Linked DNA regions of Solwaraspora sp. WMMD1047. The protein of the gene in region 1 interacts with the protein of each later gene in a pairwise test. Links are inferred from orthologs where the notes say so. Each region holds a gene or a part of one and is shown on either strand. Other genes may lie near its edges.

The links. The genes of interacting proteins can lie anywhere in the genome.
Region 2: the proteins of rplL (region 1) and dnaE interact in binary tests that used the Escherichia coli proteins (3 or more experiments, as listed by UniProt). The link is inferred for Solwaraspora sp. WMMD1047 from one-to-one orthologs.

What each region holds. Positions count from the first base shown.
Region 1 is NZ_JARUBL010000001.1:782,513-790,189, reverse strand. Bases 1-2,949 are described here. They hold rplL (50S ribosomal protein L7/L12), read right to left. Parts: upstream 1,693-2,949; coding sequence 1,309-1,692; downstream 1-1,308. Other genes in these bases: rplA (50S ribosomal protein L1), read right to left, coding at 2,656-2,949; rplJ (50S ribosomal protein L10), read right to left, coding at 1,763-2,302; O7627_RS03705 (DNA-directed RNA polymerase subunit beta), read right to left, coding at 1-674. Also shown: more of rplA, read right to left, coding at 2,950-3,372; rplK (50S ribosomal protein L11), read right to left, coding at 3,452-3,883; transcription termination/antitermination protein NusG, read right to left, coding at 4,035-4,760; preprotein translocase subunit SecE, read right to left, coding at 4,798-5,199; O7627_RS03665 (MaoC family dehydratase), read right to left, coding at 5,498-5,932; O7627_RS03660 (MaoC family dehydratase N-terminal domain-containing protein), read right to left, coding at 5,938-6,384; rpmG (50S ribosomal protein L33), read right to left, coding at 6,473-6,640; O7627_RS03640 (EAL domain-containing protein), read right to left, coding at 7,007-7,677. UniProt on the Escherichia coli protein: The binding site for several of the GTPase factors involved in protein synthesis (IF-2, EF-Tu, EF-G and RF3). Is thus essential for accurate translation.
Region 2 is NZ_JARUBL010000001.1:5,056,236-5,063,384, forward strand. Bases 2,549-6,657 are described here. They hold dnaE (DNA polymerase III subunit alpha), read right to left. Parts: upstream 6,286-6,657; coding sequence 2,749-6,285; downstream 2,549-2,748. Other genes in these bases: O7627_RS22855 (DUF2567 domain-containing protein), read right to left, coding at 2,549-2,567; O7627_RS22865 (AAA family ATPase), read right to left, coding at 6,373-6,657. In the rest of the region: hisD (histidinol dehydrogenase), read right to left, coding at 1-597; O7627_RS22850 (LON peptidase substrate-binding domain-containing protein), read left to right, coding at 785-1,663; more of O7627_RS22855, read right to left, coding at 1,578-2,548; more of O7627_RS22865, read right to left, coding at 6,658-7,149. UniProt on the Escherichia coli protein: DNA polymerase III is a complex, multichain enzyme responsible for most of the replicative synthesis in bacteria. This DNA polymerase also exhibits 3' to 5' exonuclease activity. The alpha chain is the DNA polymerase catalytic subunit.

The DNA.
Region 1 (7,677 bases):
GCGCTCCAACCGATCGCCTTGAGCAGGACGGTGACCGCCTGGCGGCGCTTGCGGTCGATGCGGACACCGACGGTGTCGCGCTTGTCGATGTCGAACTCCAGCCAGGCACCCCGGCTCGGGATGACCTTGACGCTGGACAGGTCGCGGTCGGACGTCTTGTCCGGCTGCTTGTCGAAGTAGACGCCCGGGGACCGGACGAGTTGGCTGACCACGACGCGCTCGGTGCCGTTGATGATGAAGGTGCCCTTCGGCGTCATCATCGGGAAGTCCCCCATGAACACCGTCTGGCTCTTGATCTCGCCAGTGGTGTTGTTGGTGAACTCCGCGGTCACGAAGAGCGGCGCGCAGTAGGTCAGGTCCTTCTCCTTGCACTCCTCGATCGAGGCCTTGACCTCGTCGAAGCGGGGCGCGGAGAAGGACAGGGACATGGTGCCGGAGAAGTCCTCAATGGGACTGATCTCTTCAAGGATCTCGGCGAGACCCGATCGGGCGTGCGGGTCGCCAGCCGACCGGCCCTGCCAAGCCTCGTTGCCGACCAGCCAGTCAAAGGACTCGTTCTGGATGGCGAGGAGGTTGGGGACCTCGAGGTGTTCGGTGATCCGGCCGAATGAGATTCGACGGGGCGCGAAAGCGCTCGACGTACGACTGGTCTTCGCAGGGCGGGAAGCTGCCAAGATGCGTCCTTCCGAGGACCGGTGCTGCAGAACGGCTGTTACGCGTGCACTCCAATGGCCCCACTCCAAATATCCATAATCGGACATTCCGAGCAGGGGTCAAGTCGGAAGGCAGCGCAAACTAGCAGTGTAGCCGAGCGGCTAACCGCTGTCCAGCCCATCCAGGCAGGGCGCTGCAGAACGTGTCGCGGACCAGAGCCGCCGCGCGTAGAACCGCGCTCCCACGTCCTCGCACGCATCCCGCTGGGGCCACCTCGGCTCCGGCGGCGGGTGGTGCTGTTGCCGCCAATACCCAGGTGATGGCCGTCGCAAGCGCGGAAGGTCTTGCAGAACCCAGCGTGCCTGTACGTGCCGGGCCACGTCAAGACTTGACGGCCGGGTCAGCCAACGACTTGTCCGTTCGCGGGGCGTACTCGACGCGTCGCAGCGCGCTCCCGGCCGTCCGGACGGCCGGGCCAACCGCCTGGTCACCCCGAGTTAGCCCTGATCACGGCGTGTCGCGCCGGGACACGACGCGAGCGGGCGGGAATCCGGTTGTCGGATCCCCGCCCGCTCGGCGGAACTGTGCCGCAGCTCACTCCGGAACCCGGAGTCGGCCGCTTCACCGGGTCGCCGGCAAGACCGGCGACCGGCACTACTTCAGGGTGACCTTGGCGCCCTCGCCCTCGAGCTTGGCCTTGGCCTTCTCGGCGGTCTCCTTGTTGGCCTTCTCCAGGACGGCCTTCGGCGCGGCCTCGACCAGGTCCTTGGCCTCCTTGAGGCCCAGGCCGGTCAGCTCGCGGACGACCTTGATGACCTGGATCTTCTTGCCGCCGTCGGCGTCCAGGATGACGTCGAACTCGTCCTGCTCCGGCTCGGCCTCGGCCGGCGCGGCCGCGCCACCGGGCGCCGCCATCGCGACCGGCGCGGCGGCGGTGACGTCGAAGGTCTCCTCGAACTGCTTCACGAACTCCGACAGCTCGATCAGCGTCATCTCCTTGAACGCGTCGAGCAGCTCGTCGGTGCTGAGCTTCGCCATGGCTGGCGTCCTTCCTTCTTACTTACGTGGGTCTGGGGATGTATCGGGGATGTTCGGGGTGGGCCGGCCGTCAGGCCTGCCCCTCCTGCTCGCGCTTGTCCTGCAGAGCGGCCGCGAGGCGGGCGGTCTTCGACAGCGGCGCCTGGAACAGGGCCGCGGCCTTGCTCAGGCTCGCCTTCATCCCGCCGGCCAGCTTGGCCAGCAGAACCTCGCGCGACTCCAGGTCGGCCAACCGGCTGACCTCTTTGGCCGTGATCGCCTTGCCCTCGAAGACGCCGCCCTTGATGACGAGCTTCGGGTTGGCCTTAGCGAACTCGCGCAGACCCTTCGCCGCCTCGACGACGTCGCCGGAGACGAAGGTCAGCGCGGTAGGACCGGTGAACAGCTCGTCGAGGCCCTGGATGCCCGCGTCCGTCGCGGCGCGCTTGGCCAGCGTGTTCTTGGCCACCGCGTAGGTGGTCTCCTGGCCGAGTGAACGCCGCAGCTGGGTGAGCTGGGCGACCGTGAGGCCACGGTACTCGGTCAGCACGGTCGCTCCCGCGTTGCGGAAGTGCTCGGTGAGCTCGGCGACGGCCGTGGCCTTGTCGGCCCGAACCGGCTTGTCCGCCATGTCCCTCCTCTCTCATTGCTGCAGGCTGGCCACCGTCGAGGCCGGAGCCTTGCGGACGGGTGGTGAAGGAGCGCGACAACGAGAAAGCCCCGGCGCAGGGCGCACGGGGCGAGCACAGCTCAATGATCACGGCCCGGGGGCCGGTAGCACTGCCGGGTTTCGCTTACCGCCCTGCGCGGGCCGCCCCGTCGAAACGGAACCTTCGACCGTGCCGGAGCACGGTGACCAGCGGTCTCTGGGTGGAACTTCGACCAAGAGTACGCGACCGGCCAACCGACCGCCAACTCGCCCCGGAACGACCGGGGCGCCGCCACCTCGCGGTGACAGCGCCCCGATCGGACCGTTCAGGCAGTTCAGGAGTCCGCGGACTCCTCGGTGAAGTTCTTGATCACGTTCGGGTCGACCGGGACACCCGGACCCATGGTCGTGGTGAGGGTGACCTTCTTGAGGTACTTGCCCTTGGCCGCCGACGGCTTCGCCCGCAGCACCTCGTCCAGCACCGCCGCGTAGTTGTCGACCAGCTGCGACTCGGAGAAGGACGCCTTACCGATGATCAGGTGCAGGTTGGAGTGCTTGTCGACGCGGAAGGTGATCTTTCCGCCCTTGATGTCGGTGACGGCCTTTGTCACGTCCATCGTCACGGTGCCGGTCTTCGGGTTCGGCATCAGGCCGCGCGGGCCCAGGATCCGCGCGATCCGACCGATCTTCGCCATCTGGTCCGGGGTGGCGATGGCGGCGTCGAAGTCCAGCCAACCCTCCTGGATCCGGGCGACCAGCTCGTCGCTGCCCACCTCGTCGGCACCGGCGGCGACGGCCTCCTCGGCCATGGCGCCGGTCGCGAAGACGATCACCCGGGCCGTCTTGCCGGTCCCGTGGGGCAGGTTCACCGTGCCGCGCACCATCTGGTCCGCCTTACGCGGGTCGACGCCGAGGCGCATCGCGACCTCGACCGTGGCGTCGAACTTGACGGTGCTGGTGTCCTTGGCGAGCTTGACCGCCTCGGCCGGACCGTACAGCTTGTTCCGGTCGATAGCCTCGGAGGCCTTGCGGTAGCTCTTGCTGCGCTGCATGTCTGAGTTCTCCTGTGGTGTCTGGCGGGGCGCGCCGCGCCCCTCCCACGACGGCGGTCCGGCCGGACCGCCGCGGTTGTCATTCCTTGATCGTGATCCCCATCGACCGGGCGGTGCCGGCGATGATCTTCTCGGCCTGGTCCAGGTCGTTGGCGTTCAGGTCGGTCATCTTCTTCTCGGCGATCTCCCGCAACTGGGCGCGGGTCACCGAGCCGACCTTGTCCTGGTGCGGAACGCCGGAACCCTTCGGCACCCCGGCGGCCTTGATCAGCAGACGGGCGGCCGGCGGCGTCTTCAGCACGAAGGTGAAGGTCCGGTCCTCGTAGACGCTGATCTCGGCGGGAACGATGTCGCCCCGCTGCGACTCGGTCTGCGCGTTGTAGGACTTGCAGAACTCCATGATGTTGACGCCGTGCTGGCCCAGCGCCGGACCGACCGGCGGCGCCGGCGTGGCCTGGCCCGCCGGCAACTGGAGCGTGAAGGTCTTGACGAGCTTCTTCTTCGGAGGCATGTCTCTTCCTGGGGCTTGATCCGGTGAGGTGCGGCCGACCCGATGCGGCGCACCCGAGGTGACCCGCGGAGCGCGCACGGTCAAGCGCGACCCGCGGGGGTCGACGTTCTAGGCTAGCGCAGGGCCGGATCCGGCAATCGAGCGGGCGACGCTAGATCTTGGCAACCTGGTTGAAGTTGAGCTCGACCGGCGTCTCCCGGCCGAAGATCGACACCAGTACCTTGAGCTTCTGCTGGTCGGCGTTGATCTCACTGATCGTCGCCGGCAGCGACGCGAACGCGCCGTCGGTCACGGTGACCGAATCGCCGACCTCGAAGTCCAGGACCTTGACCTCGGGCTTCGCCTTCTTCTGCTCGGTCTCCACCGCCGGGGCCAGCCACTTCAGCACCTCGTCGAGGGAGAGCGGCGCCGGCCGGTCGGCCCGGTCGGTGGCGCCGACGAAGCCGGTCACCCCGGGGGTGTTCCGGACGCAGGAGTACGACTCGGGCGTCAGCTCCATCCGGACCAGGATGTAGCCCGGGAAGACCTTGTTCTGGACCTGCAGGCGCTTGCCGTTCTTGACCTCGACCTCTTCCCGGGTCGGCACCTCGACCTGGTAGATGAACTCTTCCATGTCGAGGCTGGTGATCCGGGTCTCGAGGTTGGTCTTGACCTTGTTCTCGTAGCCGGCGTAGGAGTGCACCACGTACCAGTCGCCCGGCGCGTAGCGCAGCTTCTGCCGCAGCTCCGCGACCGGGTCGAAGTTCTCGTCGGGCGCCGAACCGTTGGTGGCCTCGAACTCCGGCTCGCTGGCGGCCTCGACCGACTCGTCACCCGCCGCCGTCGCGACCGCGGACTGCTCGTCCGCGGTACCGGCGGTCTCGTCGTACTCAGGCACGCTCGCTCACTTCCGTCACTATCAGCTGATCACGTCGTCAGCTCGGATTGCCGAAGACCCACAGCATGGCCCGCGCGAACCCGTAGTCGAGCAGGACGACGATCGACGTCATCACGGCGATGAACACGACCACGACCGTGGTGTAGGTCAACAGCTCCTTGCGGGTCGGCCAGATGACCTTACGCAGTTCCGCCACTACCTCGCGGAAGAACCGTCCGACGCGCCCGAATATTCCGACCCGCCCGGTTTCCGACTTCGACTTCGGCTGGCTCTCGGTGGACTCCGCCTTCTTGCGGGTGGCGGTGCCGCCCCGGGAGAGCTCCCGGTCGTCGTCCTCGACGACGTCGTCGTCCGCCGGGTCGTCGAGGCGGTCGTCGACAGCCTCGTCGTCCAGGCGGTCGTTCGCGTCGTCCTCACCGCGCCGATTCTTGTCGGCCACTTCGACCTCCGTCGCCAATTGGTTCGCACGTCGGTGGACGCACGCTCGCTGGTCACGCCGGCCGAATCCGACCCCCCTTGGAACGGTCAGGCCTCAGGCGCAGGGGTGACAGGACTTGAACCTGCAGCCTGCGGTTTTGGAGACCGCTGCTCTGCCAATTGAGCTACACCCCTAGGTAGGACAGCCGAACCCACTCCGGCACGCAGGCCAAAGCAGGGCCACTTGCCCCACGGCGGACCAGTGTACGGGTACCGGCCCGAGTTTCCCAACCGGACCGCCCCGGTACGCCGGCCACGGCTCAGCCCGGTGTCGGCCGCGCCGTCCGGATCGTCGCCCGAGCCTGGGACAGCACCCGCTCGCCGGCACAGGTCGCAGTCAGATCGAGCTGCGTCGAACCGTCGTCGGCCACCGCCCGCACCTTGGCGCGTACCTCGATCTCGGTTCCGGTGTCGTCGTCGGGTACCACCACCGGCCGGGCGAACCGGACCCCGTACTCGATCACCGCGTCCGGCGAGCCGGCCCACCCGGTGACCGCCCGACCGACGAGCGCCATCGTCAGCATGCCGTGCGCGATGACGCCCGGCAGCCCGACCTTCGTCGCGATCCGGTCGCTCCAGTGGATCGGGTTGAAGTCACCCGAGGCGCCCGCGTAGCGGACCAGGTCCGCCCGGGTCACCCGGAACGTCTGGACCGGCAGCTCCTGTCCGACCGTCAGCGTGCTCTGGGTCTCCAACCGGATCAGCCCTCCCCCCTGATGACCAGCCTCGACCAGACGCTCACCACCGGCTCACCGGCCACGGTCGCCACGTCGGTCCGGAAGGTCACGAAGTCGTGCCCGCCCCTGGAGATGATCTCCTCGATGCTGCTGGCGCAGGTCAACTCGTCCCCGGCCACCACCGGCCGGGTGTACGCGAACCGCTGGTCACCGTGCACCAGCCGCTCGGCGTCGGCGCCCAACGCCGGATCCTCGATGATCTGCTGGATCGCGGGAATTGTCAGCACCACCGGGAAGGTGACCGGCGCCACCACGTCCGGATGCCCCATCGAGCGGGCTGCGGCCGGATCGTTGTGCGCCGGATCGCCGGCCCCGATCGCCGCGGCGAACTCACGGATCTTTTCCCGGCCCACGAGGTACGGCGGCGTCGGGGCGAAACTGCGCCCGACGAAGGAGGAGTCCATCGGCATGCCGAGAAACTACACGCCCGCCACCCGGCCCGGAACCGACGGCCGGTCGGGACGGTGCACCCGTCCCGACCGGCCGTGGTCCGCAAGCTCAGCGGGTCTCGCGGTGCAGGGTGTGCTTGCCGTCCCGGGGGCAGAACTTCTTCAGCTCGATGCGGTCCGGGTCGTTACGGCGGTTCTTACGCGTGATGTAGTTGCGCTCCTTGCACTCCACACACGCCAAGGTGATCTTCGGACGGACATCGGTCGCCTTAGCCACGGCGGAGTGCCTTCCTCGATAACGGATCAACTACGACGTACCAGCGTAGACGCCCGGAGGGCGGACACGCAAAGTGGGCGCCTGCCGGCGCCCATCCGATCGGGTCCCCGGGACCGACCCGGCGACCGGAAGTAGCGGTGGCCGGACTTGAACCGGCGACACAGCGATTATGAGCCGCTTGCTCTGCCATCTGAGCTACACCGCCGTGGGCGGGTCACAAGAACCCTCTGAGCCCCCTTACGGAATCGAACCGTAGACCTTCTCCTTACCATGGAGACGCTCTGCCGACTGAGCTAAGGGGGCGCACGCGATCTTTCCTGCGGACGCGCAGGGGTAAGAGTACACGGGCGCGCGCGCGAGGTGAAATCAGATCCCCGCCGGCCGCCTGACCCCGCTGGGCCAGTTCTCGGCGCCCGTCGCCGGGACCGCCCGCAGCCGGCGTACGTCCGGCGCCAACGGCGTCTCGGACTCCGCCTGGGCACCGAACCAGGCCTCCAGCCGCTCGTACGGCAGCGGCCGGCTGAACAGGAACCCCTGGCCGATCTCGCAGCCGATGTCCTGCAGCAGCTCCAGGGTCAGCTCGCTCTCCACCCCCTCGGCCACCACCGCGAGGCCGAACTGCTGGGAGAGGGTCACCACCGCGTTCACGATGGCCAGGTCCACCGGGTCGGTCGCCATCCCCTGGACGAACGACTGATCGACCTTCACCTCGTTGACCGGCAGCCGCCGCAGGTGGGACAGGGACGAGTAGCCGGTGCCGAAGTCGTCCACGGAGAGGCGTACGCCGATGTCCCGCAGCCGGCGCAGGATCGGCACCGGCCGGTCCGTGCCGTCCAGGACGCCGGCCTCCTTGATCTCGAAGGTGACCAGCTCGGGCGCCACGCCGTACTCGGTGAGCAGCTCCTGGACCCGGGCGGGGAAGTGCGGGTCGGTGAGCGTACGCGAGGAGAGATTGACCGCGACGGCGAGCGGGTGCTCGGCGTCGGTCCAGTCCCGGCTGCGCCGCAGCCCCTCCCGCAGCACCGCCTCGGTGAGTC
Region 2 (7,149 bases), 4.3 Mb from region 1 along the record:
GGACCCGTAGCCGAGCATCGCCACCGCCTGGGCGCCGCCGACGGCGTAGACCTCCTCGACCCCGAGCAGCGCGCAGGCGGCCAGCACCCGGGCGTCGGGCAGCCCGCCGTTCTCCCGCTGGGGCGGGCTGGCCACCACCAGTGCCCGGACGCCGGCGACCTGGGCCGGGATCACGTTCATGACGACTGTCGACGGGTACATGGCCAGGCCGCCGGGGACGTAGAGACCGACCCGGTCGACCGGCACCCAGCGCTCGGTGACCGTGCCGCCCGGGACCACCTGGGTCGTGGTGTCGGTCCGGCGCTGGTCGGCGTGCACCCGGCGGGCCCGCTCCGCGCACTCGACGAGCGCCGCGCGGACCTCGGGTTCGAGTGCGGATTCGGCCGCCGCGATCGCCTCGGCGGGCACCCGGACCCGGTCCAGGCTGATCCCGTCGAAGCGTTCGGTCGCCTCCCGGATCGCCGGGTACCCATGCGCGCGGACCGCCTCGACGATCGGGCGGATCTTCTCCACCGCCACCGAGACGTCCAGCTGGGCACGGGGCAGCAGGCCGTGTGGGTCACGCGCGCCGCCGCGCAGGTCGATCCGGTTCAGCACGCCTGCGAGTCTAGGCGGCCGCTGATGGTCGGGCCGAGGCCGTCCAGCGGGCGGGACGGTGAGCCCGGCCACGGGCGAACGCGGGCCGGCGCCGGGAGGGTCCGGGGGCGGGCGCCGAGGTGATCGCTCACCGGTAGCCGGCGGCTCCGCCGCCGGCCGGGCTGGCGTCGGAGGTTAGGCTCGACCGGTGAGTGCGCGGCTGCCGGTCTTCCCGCTCGGGACGGTGCTGTTTCCCGGCCTGGTGCTGCCGCTGCACATCTTCGAGGAGCGCTACCGGGCGCTGATCCGCCATCTGATCGGGCTGCCCGACGGCACCCCCCGCGAGTTCGGCGTGGTCGCGGTCCGCAGCGGGTGGTCGGCCGCCACCACCGCGGCCGGCCCCGGCGGCCAGCCCAGCTCGGTCGGCCCGATCGGCACCACCGGCACCATCGGCCCCAGCGGCCCCAGCGGCCCCAGCGGCCCGGCCGAGGCCGGTGGCCCGACCGGCTCGGGTGGCCCGACCGGCGGCGCCGGTCCCGGTGCCGGGGCGGGTGGCGGCGGGCCTTCGGGCGGGTACGGGACCGGGCCGGGCCGGGGCGGGGCGGTGCTGCACGAGGTGGGTTGCACGGCCGAGTTGCGCCAGGTGACCGAGTTACCGGACGGCCGGTTCGACGTGGTGACGGTGGGGCGGCGGCGGTTCCGGATCGTCGACGTGGCGGAGGGGTCCGAACCGTATCTGACCGCGGCGGTGGACTGGCTGCCCGAGCCGGCCGGTCGGGAGGACGTGGCCGACCTGCTCGCGCCCCGGGTGCTCGCGGTCTTCCGGCAGTACCTGGGGCTGATCCGGGACGATCCGGAGGAGATCTCCGAGCAGCTGCCTGACGATCCGACGGTGTTGTCGCACCTGGTGGCGGCGACCGCGGCGCTGAGCCTGGCGGACCGTCAACGGCTGCTGGCCACCCTGGACACGGCCGGTCGGCTCCGCGCCGAGCTGCGTCTGCTCACCCGCGAGGCGACTCTGTTGCGCCAGGTTCGGGCGGTGCCGGTGCCGCTGCCGGAGCTGGCCGTTCCGACGAGCCCCAACTGACCACCGGCGGCTCGCCGCCCCCGGCCGTCTGGTCGGCAGCAGGAACGTCGCTGGCGGTGCCCGGATCGGTGACGACGGCGGCTCCGTTCGCCTCAGCGACATCACCTGCGCCACCGGCACCGAACCCCCCGGCGGTTTCCACCGTTGCCGTTCCCGTTCCCGCCGGCGGTCCGCCGGGACCGGCGTCGTATCGCAGGTGGTCGGGCTCAGGTCGCAGCGAGGGGTGCCCCGACCAGCCCGCGAGCAGGGTGTACATGACCGCCACGCCGAATGCCGGCAGCAGCAGGTTGCCCTGGATCGTCGGGATCACCCCCAGCACCCACTCGAAGCCACCGGCCCGCAGGTCCGGCGGCCGGTTGAGAATGTCCCCGACCTGGGCGTCGGCGAGCAGCCGCTGGTACTCGGCGAGGCCGATCCGGCGCCCGACCTGCCAGGCGACCACCGCCGCGCCGAGCGCGCCGAGCACCGCGACGATCAGGCCGAAGGGCCCGCGCCGGCGGCGCAGCAGCAGCCAGACCGCGATCGCGGTCGCCACGCCGAAGCAGAGCCCGATAAGCGTGAACCAGCCGTCGGCGGCGATGAACTCCTCCGGCTGGGCCTGGGTCAGGACCGCCCCGTCCGCGGTTTTGCGGACCGGCACGGCCGGGGCGAGGGCCGCCCAGAGCAACCCGATCGGCAGTCCCAGCAGGGTGATCCCGGCGGCCGTCGCAACTCCGACAAGCGCCGCCAACCCGGGCCGTCGGCCACCGCCGACCGGCGGCCCGGCCGGGACCGGGCCGGCCGAAACCGGGCCGGCCGCCGTGGGGCCGGTCTGGGCGGCCGGCACGGTCGGGTCAGCCGGCAGCGACGTGCCGTCGCCGGCGTCTCCGGACGGCGGATGGGGTTCGGAAGTGGCCGGGCTCACCTGGTGATCCTCTCAGGCCGGACCGGCGATCCGGCCGGCGGACCCGGGATCGGTGGCCGCGGACCGGCGGATCGGGCGGCGGAGCCGCGATCGGTGGCCGCGGACCGGCGGCCGGGCGGCGGAGCCGCGATCCGGCCGGTTTCCCGGCCACCTGCCGGTCCGGCCGGGTGACCGCCGCTTCTCAGCCGGCCACCGCGCTGGGGCCGAGCAGCGCCTTGAGGTCGGCCATCAGCGCCGTGGTGGGCGCCACCCGCAGCGGTCCCAGCCGCAGCACCGTCGCCCGGGAACCGTTGACCAGCCGGACGTGCACCTCGGCCGACCCGGGATGGCTGGTCAGCACCTCCCGCAGCCGCTCCACCAGCGGCGGGGTGCAGCGGGCCGGCGGCAGCGCGAGGATGACGGGCTTCACCTCGTCGGCCGCGGTGATCTCCGGCACCGACAGGTCCATCGCCATCAGCCGGGGCTGGTCGTCGCGCCGGTCCACCCGGCCCTTCACCACGACGATGGCGTCCTCGGCGATGTACTGGCCGACGAGTTCGTAGGTGTTCGGGAAGAACAGCACCTCGACCGCGCCGCCCAGGTCCTCCAGGCTCGCCGACGCCCACGCCCGGCCCTGCTTGGTGATCCGCCGCTGCACCCCGGAGAGGATCCCCGCGAGGGTCACCACCTGGCCGTCGGGCACAGCCCCCTCCTCGCCGAGCGAGGCGATGGAGCGGTCGGCCGCCGCGGCGAGCACGTGCTCCACCCCGAACAGCGGGTGGTCGGAGACGTAGAGCCCGAGCATCTCCCGTTCGAAGGTGAGCAGGTCGGTCTTGTCCCACTCGGTGCTGGGAATCTGCGGGGTGACCACCATCGCGCCGCCGGGCGCGCCGTCGCCGGCGCCGAACGCGTCGCCGAACAGGTCGTACTGGCCGACCGCCTCGTTGCGCTTGATGTCGAGGAAGGAGTCGATCGCGTCGGCGTGCACGGCGAGCAGCCCCTTGCGGGTGTGCCCGAGCGAGTCGAAGGCGCCCGCCTTGATCAGCGATTCGACGGTGCGCTTGTTGCAGGCGACGGCGTCGACCTTGCGCAGGTAGTCGTAGAAGTCGGTGTAGGCGCCCTTCTCCCGGCGGTTGCGCCGGATGGACTCCACCACGTTGACGCCGACGTTGCGGACCGCGGCGAGGCCGAACCGGATGTTCTCGCCGACCGCGGCGAACCGGGCGTTGGACTCGTTCACGTCCGGCGGCAGGACCTTGATCCTCATCCGCCGGCACTCGGCCAGGTAGACGGCGGCCTTGTCCTTGTCGTCGCCGACGCTGGTGAGCAGGGCGGCCATGTACTCGGCCGGGTAGTTGGCCTTGAGGTACGCGGTCCAGTACGAGACCAGCCCGTACCCGGCGGTGTGTGCCTTGTTGAAGGCGTAGTCGGAGAACGGGACCAGGATGTCCCAGAGCGTCTTGATCGCCTCCGGGGAGTAGCCGTTGTCCCGCATGCCCTGCGAGAACGGCACGTACTCCTTGTCCAGGATCTCCTTCTTCTTCTTGCCCATCGCCCGGCGCAGCAGGTCGGCGGCGCCGAGGGTGTAGCCGGCGAGCTGCTGGGCGATCGCCATCACCTGCTCCTGGTAGACGATCAACCCGTAGGTGTCGCCCAGGATCTCGGCGAGCGGCTCGGCCAGCTCCGGGTGGATCGGCACCACCGGCTTGCGGTTGTTCTTGCGGTCGGCGTACTCGTTGTGGGCGTTGGCGCCCATCGGACCCGGCCGGTAGAGGGCGAGCACCGCCGAGATGTCCTCGAAGTTGTCCGGCACCATCGAGCGCAGCAGCGACCGCATCGGCCCGCCGTCGAGCTGGAACACCCCGAGCGTGTCGCCCCGGGCCAGCAGCTCGTAGGTGGGTTTGTCGTCCAGCGGCAGCTCCTCCAGGACCATGTCCAGGCCCCGGTTCTCCTTGATCGACTCGACGCAGTCGTCCATCACGGTGAGGTTGCGCAGGCCCAGGAAGTCCATCTTGAGCAGGCCGATGGTCTCGCAGGCGCCCATGTCCCACTGGGTGATGATGGCGCCGTCCTGCTCGCGCTTCTGGATCGGCAGCACGTCCATCAGCGGGTCCCGGGACAGGATCACCCCGGCGGCGTGCACCCCCCACTGCCGCTTGAGCCCCTCCAGCCCCTTGGCCGTGTCGACGATCTTCTTGACCTCGGCGTCGGACTCGTAGAGCTGGCGGAACTCCACCGCCTCCGGGTAGCGCGGGTGCTTCGGGTCGAAGATGCCGCCGAGCGGGATGTCCTTGCCCATCACCGGCGGCGGCATCGCCTTGGTGATCCGGTCGCCCATCGCGAACGGGTAGCCGAGCACCCGGGCGGCGTCCTTCACCGCCGCCTTCGCCTTGATCGTGCCGTAGGTGATGATCTGGGCGACCCGCTCCTCGCCGTACCGCTCGGTCGCGTACCGGATCATGTCGCCGCGCCGACGCTCGTCGAAGTCCATGTCGATGTCGGGCATCGAGACGCGGTCGGGGTTGAGGAACCGTTCGAAGAGCAGGCCGTGCGGGATCGGGTCCAGCTCGGTGATGCCCAGGGCGTACGCGATCAGGGCGCCGGCGGCCGACCCACGGCCCGGACCGACCCGGATGCCCTCCCGCTTGGCGTAGTCCACCAGGTCGGCGGTGACCAGGAAGTAGCCGGGGAAGCCCATCTTCAGGATCACGTCGAGCTCGTACTCGGCCTGCTTGCGGTGCCCCTCCGGCACGCCGCCGGGGAACCGCCGCTCCAGCCCGCGCAGCACCTCCTTGCGCAGGAAGGTCTCCTCGGTCTCGCCGGCCGGCACCGGGAACTGCGGCATCAGGTTGCGGGAGGCGAACAGCGCCGAGTAGTCGCCGATCTTCTCGGCGATCTCCAGGGTGTTGTCGCAGGCGCCCGGCACCTCCGCGTCCCACAGCGCCCGCATCTCGGCCGGCGACTTGAGGTAGAAGTCCCGGGCGTCGAACTTGAACCGCTTCGGGTCGGCCATCGTCGACCCGGACTGCACGCAGAGCAGCACCTCGTGCGCGTCGGCATCCCGGTCGTAGGTGTAGTGCAGGTCGTTGGTGGCCACCGGCTTGAGGTTGAGCCGCTTGCCGAGCCGGATCAGGTCCTGCCGGACCCGGGTCTCGATGTCCAGACCGTGGTCCATCAGCTCCAGGTAGTAGTTGTCCGCACCGAAGATGTCCCGGAACTCGGCCGCCGACTCGCACGCCTTGTCGAAGTTGCCGATCCGCAGCCAGGTCTGCACCTCGCCGGAGGGGCAGCCGGTGGTGGCGATGATCCCCTTGCCGTACTCGTGCAGCAGTTCGCGGTCCGCGCGCGGCTTGTAGAAGTACCCCTCCAGGCTGGCCCGCGACTGCATCCGGAACAGGTTGCGCAGCCCGTCACCGTCCGCGGCGAGCATGGTCAGGTGGGTGTACGCGCCACCGCCGGAGACGTCGTTCTCGCCGCCGTCGGCCCAGCGCACCCGGGTCCGGTCCCGCCGGTCGGTGCCCGGGGTGAGATACATCTCGCTGCCGATGATCGGCCGGATCCCGGCCGCGGTGGCCTGCTTGTAGAAGTCGTACGCCCCGAACAGGTTGCCGTGGTCGGTCATCGCCAGCGCGGGCATGCCGAGCCGGTTGGCCTCGGCGAACAGGTCCTTGAGTCGGGCCGCCCCGTCGAGCATCGAGTACTCGGTGTGTACGTGCAGGTGCACGAACGAGTCAGCCACGGATCCCCTCCACCTCTGCGCCACCCCCCGGCGCCGCTGGCAGCCTAGTCCTGAAGTGATCGGCCGGCCAGGCACCGGGCCGCGGGGTCAGCGGGCGAAGGGTTCGACCATCACCGATGCCGCCAGCAGCCACGCCTGCCGGGTCTCGTCCTGGAGCTGGTGGTACTCGATGGAGGAGCCGGTCTCCAGCGCGGCGTCGTACGGCACCACCGCCACCGCCCGGGTCCGGGTGGCGAAGTGCCGCTGCAGATCGTCCAGGAGCGGCGACCGGCCCGGAGTCGGGCAGGAGAGCAGGGTCACCGCGTTGTCGGCCAGCTCGCCCATCCCGACGTCGTGCAGCAGGTCGAGCATCCAGTCGGCGGTGAAGGCGGCGTCCTCGCGCGGCACCGTGGTGACGACCAGCTGGTCGGCGGCCTGCAGCACGGTCTGCCAGTTCGCGCTCTCCACGTTGTTGCCGGTGTCCACGCAGATCACGTCGTGGGTGCGGCGCAGCAGCTCCAGCACCCGGCGGACGGTGTGCTGGTCGAGCCGTTGGGCGAAGCGTGGGCTCTCCTCCCCGGCCAGCACGTCGTACGAGCCGTCGGAGGCGTGCCGCAGGTAGTCGTCGAGCCGGTCGGTCAGGTCGGCGCCGTGCCGGGACTCGACGTCCAGCAGGTCGGCGACCAGGTGCCGGATCGTCCGGGCGTGTCGGGCACTGCCGGCCCGCAGCCCGAGGGTGCCGCGCAGCTCGTTGTCGTCCCAGGCCAGCACGCCCCGGCCGCGCACGCTGCCGATGGTGGCAGCGCCGAGGACGGTCGCGGTGGTCTTGTGTACGCCCCCCTTGGGGTTGGCGAAGGCCAGCACCCGCGGGGTGCCGAGGTCGCG